2 linked regions of the Pelorhabdus rhamnosifermentans genome follow. The protein of the gene in region 1 interacts with the protein of each later gene in a pairwise test. Links are inferred from orthologs where the notes say so. Each region holds a gene or a part of one and is shown on either strand. Other genes may lie near its edges.

Region 1 (3,380 bases):
GCAACACCTACGACGCCGCCGGCATCGGCAATGACAATCATTTCATCCGTCAGTTCACGTTTTACATCATCTAACGTCGTTACCTTTTCACCCGCTTGGGCCAGTCGAACATTCAGTTCATTTCTTGATAGCATGGCATGATCATAGGCATGCATGGGCTGCCCCTGTTCAAGCATGACAAAATTCGTTACATCAACAACATTATTAATTGAACGAATGCCCGCTGATCTCAGCCGGCGCTTGAGCCAGGCAGGGGACGGACCTACTTTTACATCCGTCAGCACCCTTACTGCATAGCGAGGACATATCTCGGGATCCGTAATATTGACAGTGATCATGCTCGATACCTTAATTTCACTTGTCTCATGAACATTCAGCATCGGTTTTTTGAGTATCCCATCTGTCAAAACAGCCACTTCCCGTGCCACACCGATCATACTAAAACAATCGGCACGATTAGGGGTCAATTCAAATTCTAAAATAACATCATCTAATCCCAGAACATGATGAATATCTTCGCCAATGGGCGTATCAGACGGCAGCAAATAAATACCGTTCTTCTCCTCTGGCAATAAGGTTTTATCATCCAAAGCCAATTCCTTTGCTGAGCACAGCATGCCGTAAGAAGTCATTCCTCTCAAATCGGCTTCTTCAATTTTCATGCCATTCGGCAAAAGCGCACCCACAAGAGCAACAGGAACAACAGCTCCTGCTGTTACATTTTTTGCCCCAGTAACAATTGTCAGTACTTCACTACCCACATCAATTTTACAGACATTTAGCTTATCCGCATGACTATGAGGATAAATTTCCTTAACCTTTCCTGTCACAACATGTTCCAAATTTTGACCTAAATGGGTCACATGTTCAACAGGAATACCTGCCATTGTTAAACTTTCTCCCAATATATCCGGATCAGCCTGAAAATCAACATATTCTTTTAACCACTCAATCGAGGCCTGCATAGAAATCCTCCTTTATATCCATCTCAATATTGTTGCAAAAACCGCACATCATTTTCAAAAAACAGTCGCATATCATCAATGCCATAACTTAGCATAGCAATCCGTTCTACACCCATACCAAAAGCAAAACCACTTACAGCCTGGGGATCATAATTATTCAATGTTAAAACATTGGGATGAACCATACCTGAACCTAAGATTTCCAGCCAGCCTGTTCCGGAACAAACACGACAGCCTTTTCCCCCACACATAACACAAGAAATATCTACTTCAGCACTTGGCTCCGTAAAGGGGAAAAAGCTCGGACGAAAGCGCACAGCAACGCTACTGCCAAAAATTTCATGAAGGAATAATTCCAGTGTACCCTTCAGATCAGAAAAGCGAATGCCCTTATCAACAACAAGTCCCTCAACTTGTTGAAACATGGGAGAATGCGTTGCATCATAATCACTGCGATAAACCTTGCCTGGAGCAATAATCCGAACAGGCGAATTGGGTTCATGAGCCTGCAATGTCCGTGCCTGAACAGGAGACGTATGGGTACGAAGCAAAATATTTTCCGTAATGTAAAAGGAATCCTGCATATCACGAGCAGGATGATCTTTCGGGAAATTGAGCATTTCAAAATTATAATAATCTTGCTCCACTTCCGGACCTTCCGCAACCTGAAAACCCAGTTTCATAAAAATATCTTTAATTCGGTTAAGCGTCAGTGACAAGGGATGCAAGTGACCGCTTGGAACCTTACGTCCTGGCAAAGAAATATCAATTTTCTCCTTAGCTAAGCGATTCTTTAACTCGCTCGCTTTCAGTTCACTTGTTTTCTCATTCAATGCACCTTCTAGCTCCGACCGAATTTCATTGACGACTTGCCCCATTTTAGGCCGCATTTCCTTACTCAAATTGCCTAAACCACGCAGTAGGACTGTTAAACTACCTTTTTTACCTAAGTACTTAACACGCACTTCCTGCAAATTTTCTACACACGTTGCTTGACTAATCTCAGTTTGTGCATCTTTACTAAGCTGTCTTAATTGCTGTTCCATAGACACCCTCCTTAACAAAATAAAAAGACTTTCAACCCCATCAAGGGGCGAAAGTCTAGCTTCCGCGGTACCACCCAAATTACTGTCTTGGTTTCCGCTAACGCTGAAAATGCGTTTGGCCTACACAAAATTTTTTCAGCCAAAATGCTCCAAAGTGAATTTCAGACAACAAGCATTAAGCACCGTTTTCAGTCCATGACGGCAACATCCCTGTACAATCTTAACTGTCTTACTCTCTTCATCATCACAACAATTATTATTGAAGTCTTAACTTCCTATACATTAAATAAGCCACAACTGAACCGGTTTCTTTAAATACCTTCCAAAAGACCTCGGCGGGGATCACCATTAGACCACACCTTTCCTGTTGACTTTAGGAAATATCAGTTATTTGAGATTATTATAGCATAGGAATCACAAGAATTCAAGCCTGATAACGTTGTCTTACAGCTTCGTACAAGACAACAGCTACCGCACTCGACACATTAAGCGATTCGGCCTTACCTAATAATGGAATATGAATATTTTGCTTACAACGTTGTAAAAGTTCTTCCCTTACACCTTGGCCTTCATTACCAAAAATAATACAAACACTTTGCCGTAAGTCCACATCATAATATAAAACAGACTCTTCAAGAGAGGTTCCATACAAAGAAATCTGATGTTCTTCTAACCAAGCCAAGGAAAGCGCCTCACTAGCAACAATAATAGGCAAATGAAATAAAGAGCCCATAGAGCCACGAACGACTTTGGGGTTAAATACATCAACAGCGTCGATAAGAATTACAGCATGGCACCCTGCGGCATCAGCTGTTCTAAGCAACGTACCTAGATTGCCAGGGTCCTGAATACCGTCGGCAAGCAACAGCAATGGTTTTCTTTTCTCATTATCCAACTGAACAGAAGGTAGTACTTCGTCAAAATCGGCAAGTTGCTGCTTGGCCACAGCCACAACGCCCTGGGGATTTTTTGTATCACAAATTTTTTCCGCCATTGCTACTGAAATCTGATAAAGAGGACCTTTTTTTTCCAACTGAGTGATTAAATTTCGTCCCCTGTCTGTTGATGTCATTTCAGGTGTCACAAAAGCAAAAGCCATCTGCCAATTAGATTGAACAAGCTCTTCTACTAAACGAATACCTTCTAATAAAAACAGGCCCGATTCATCGCGATACTTTTTCTGTTTCAGCGAAGCTGCTAGCTTGACCCACTGATTTTGCGTGCTTTGAATGGATTCCATCATAATTCCTCCTGTTGCTAAAAAAACGCTGAAGTGATATCTTAAATACGCTCAAGAAATCATATTACTATAAGCGAAAGTCAAGTAGAATGTTGGAGCGCCTGCAATACGATTTCTGTACCGTTTCAG
Region 2 (3,662 bases), on another replicon or contig:
CACCCGTTACGAAGAACTTGTGCAGTTTCTTCGGGCAGATTGAAGTATTCTTTCATCACGTTAAATCCTCGCACAACCAACTCTCCCACAGTGCCAGACGGCAAACTTTCTCCTTGCGAATTAACAATTTTGACCTCGACTCCCGGGATAGGTAAACCAATGGAAAGGTGCTTTTCATGATGCTGGGGATTGATAGCCACTACTGGAGCTGCTTCTGACAGCCCATATCCTTCGGTTATGCTAATTCCGAATTTATCCTCAAAATCTTCGGCCACCTGTTTCGGCAACGACGCCCCTCCAGAGATTAGCAGTCGTATTCCCGCCAAATCATTAGGTTCAAGGCTTTTCAGCAGAAGCATAAAAACAGATGGTACTCCGTACATTACTGTAACCCTAAAATGTTTGATAGCTTCAATGACTTCCTTAGGAACAATCGTATCCACAATCGTTATTGAGGCTTTATTCAGAAGCGAACATAAAAGGATACAAGTCCAGGCAAAGCAATGATAAAGAGGAAGAATACATAACACATTGTCATTTTTATAAACAGAAACGACCTTTGAGAAAGAGATGGCGTCACTCACCAGATTCTTGTGGGTCAGCACAGCTCCCTTGGGGTTACCTGTCGTTCCGGATGTGTAAATAATGGTACAAGGTTGGTTTTCGCTAATCTTATCATCCATTGGTGGAGCGGCTGAACCTTCTTGTGCTGTATAAGCATCCATTTCGGCGATAAAATGCTGCGTCACTTTACCGGAATAACCATGATTGTTGAGCGGAGCCTCTAGATCAATTCTGCTCGCTACGATGAGGTTCTTCATTTGAGCATCCCTCACAATATAGGCGACTTCCCGAGGGATTAGCTGATAGTTAATAGGTACTACAATGGCCCCCAAACTGGTAATAGCCATATAGGCATAAACAAAAGCTGGCGAATTACGGACCAATAGCCCAACATTTTCCCCGACACAAACGCCAGCTTGATAAAGATAATTCCGATAACGGCCCACTTCAATTTGAAGCTGTTGATAAGTAATTATTACTGGGCTATGGAGAAAAATGTCATCTCCTCTGCCTTGATAGATCAGTTGATGTACTAGCATATTCAGATAGTTCCTTTCCAAGGAAGTCTACGTTTGTAGCAGATTACGGCTACTACAAATAATAATCCAGATGGTAGTTAAACATCCTTTATATTTCTAATATCAGTTTATTATACTTGGTCTTAATATCAATTATTATAATTTAAAATGCAATATTTGACAAGCCTCTCTTTACTTTTACATTAGCGTTTCCCTTTTGTAAAAAAAAAACACGTATAGTGTAGTCTCTAGGGACTACACTATACGTGTTTTAAATGGATCTTGCCGAATTTTTTTGAAACAATCCAATGAACCAGCCAAAAGATAAACCAACAACCATCGGTATGACCCAACCCATTCCGATATCAAAAAATGGCAAAAAAGAATGATAAACTGCCAGAAGGTTTTGAATGAAGGACTCATTTTTAATGACATCAGGCATGGCATTAAAAGCATCTCCTACACTGGCAAACAAAGTACATACTGTTGTTAATACGTATACAATCTGACGATGTTTAAATAGGGGTGATAAGAATGCTAATATAATTAAGGTAATTGCTAAGGGATATAAAAACATTAATACTGGAATGGATAAAGAGATAATCTGTGTCAGTCCAATATTTGCAATCAAACAAGACACGATCGTAAACAAAATAACATAGGCTCTATAACTAAGCGAATTCGGGAATAATTTCTGAAATGTTTCCGAACAAGCTGTAATTAGACCAATCGCTGTTTTTAAACAAGCAAGTGTAACGATAATGGCTAATAAAATGCTGCCTGCTGCTCCGAAATAATAATGAGCAATTTGGGCTAATGCAATTCCGCCATTTTTGGATAACTCATATTGAGCAACACTCGTTGCTCCGATATAAGCTAGACAACTGTAAATCAGCCCCATCAAAAGGACGCTTACTATACCTGCTTTCACAGTACCCATTGCAATATTCCGAGGGCTTTGTACACCCAAATCCTTAATCGTCTGAACAACAATAATGCCAAAAGCGAGCGATGCTAATGCATCCATCGTATTATATCCTTCTGTAAATCCTTTAAAAAACGGCTCCATGGCATATGCACCATGAATCTCAGCACTTGAAACATTCCCCATGGGACTTAAAAAACTTATGATAACTAAAAAAGCCAAAAATATCAAAAATAGCGGATTTAGAATTTTTCCGATCCAAGTTAAGATCTTACTTGGCTTTAATGAAAAAATGAGTGCAATAAGAAAAAATAAAATCGTAAAACCAGCCAATCCCAACATTTGATATTCTTTTCCAATATAGGGAGCTAAACCAATTTCATAAGAAACACTTCCCGTTCTTGGTAATGCAAAAAACGGTCCGATTGTTAAATACAATAAAATGGTCATAGCATATGCATATAGAGGATGAATACGGCTAGCTAATCCAAATAATCCGTCACTTTTGGAAACGCCAATAGCCACTATGCCTAAAAAAGGCAGGCCAATCCCAGTAATGAGAAACCCGATGGTGGCAATCATCGCATTACTACCCGCTTCTTGTCCCATATGTACAGGGAAAATCAAATTTCCAGCACCAAAAAACATTCCAAATAACATAGAGCCAATCAATACATACGATGATAATGTCAATCGTTTATCCATAAAACCACTCCTAATATTAAAAAATAAAAAAATCCCTCATCCCCTTGAATAAATCAAGGGGCAAGAGATGTTACATATTTTATTTTGCAAAGAATCAATTATTTCTCAAACTATTTCAGTTTACAGCTGAAAAAAATAGTTGTCAAGAAAATTTTCCTAATACATTTTTTAATGACACTAAATCATCGCTTTCACAAAATAAATTTCTTCATTGTCAATCATATTAGTGACTCGATAGTTCAATTCTGTTAGCATTCCTGCGATTGTTTCTCCCTTCAGAAGATGGTCATTTTTTACTGTCTCACATCTGCTATGAATTGAGTTTACTTGCTTTCGCGATCTGTCATGCATAATGACCAAGCAACCGTTATCAGATAGCTGCTCATGCATTTGTTGCAAAAATAGTGATTTTTCTTCAACATGAGGAAAAAAGTTAAAACAAATAATTCTGTCAAAGCTAACGTCTGAACGAAAATTCATAATATCTTCGGCAATGAACGTAATACCTGTTAGTTCTTTATGCTTTTGAATGGCCCTCGCAATCATATTACTAGAAAAATCTACAGCCGTAATCCTCCCCGTATCGCCAATAACTTTTTTAACAAACGGAACTAGCACACCAGTTCCACAACCGACGTCAAGCACATGGTCGCCTTCACGAAAACCGACTATATTGACTAAACCCATAATAATTTTGGAATTAAGGGAGCGAATGTCATCCCATCGCTCCGCTAGTTGATCGAAAAAATTTTGTTCCTTCTTACTCATTGATCCTCCGTGTTACTTACAGTTTTCAGGTCAAAGTCCCAGCATAATCTTTCTATTGTAGAAAATTTATCAGTAACACCATTTTACATGCCTTGTTTTCCGGGGTAATTTTCCAAAATAATACGATGATCCATCAACAATAGTTCTTTGATTCGTCCCTCGAACATTTTCTGAAAACCATA

What was found. The genes of interacting proteins can lie anywhere in the genome.
Region 2: the proteins of pheS (region 1) and brnQ interact in binary tests that used the Escherichia coli proteins (3 or more experiments, as listed by UniProt). The link is inferred for Pelorhabdus rhamnosifermentans from one-to-one orthologs.

Annotation. Positions count from the first base shown.
Region 1 is NZ_JAHGVE010000009.1:164,374-167,753, reverse strand. Bases 1-2,902 are described here. They hold pheS (phenylalanine--tRNA ligase subunit alpha), read right to left. Parts: upstream 2,012-2,902; coding sequence 989-2,011; downstream 1-988. Other genes in these bases: Ga0466249_RS12945 (TrmH family RNA methyltransferase), read right to left, coding at 2,436-2,902; Ga0466249_RS27805 (YqzL family protein), read right to left, coding at 2,268-2,360; pheT (phenylalanine--tRNA ligase subunit beta), read right to left, coding at 1-965. In the rest of the region: more of Ga0466249_RS12945, read right to left, coding at 2,903-3,254.
Region 2 is NZ_JAHGVE010000023.1:71,343-75,004, reverse strand. Bases 534-3,380 are described here. They hold brnQ (branched-chain amino acid transport system II carrier protein), read right to left. Parts: upstream 2,713-3,380; coding sequence 1,354-2,712; downstream 534-1,353. Other genes in these bases: Ga0466249_RS20595 (class I SAM-dependent methyltransferase), read right to left, coding at 2,890-3,380; Ga0466249_RS20605 (class I adenylate-forming enzyme family protein), read right to left, coding at 534-1,103. Also shown: more of Ga0466249_RS20605, read right to left, coding at 1-533; more of Ga0466249_RS20595, read right to left, coding at 3,381-3,480; Ga0466249_RS20590 (CooT family nickel-binding protein), read right to left, coding at 3,564-3,662. UniProt on the Escherichia coli protein: Liv-II branched chain amino acid transport system, which transports leucine, valine and isoleucine. Also acts as a low-affinity threonine transporter.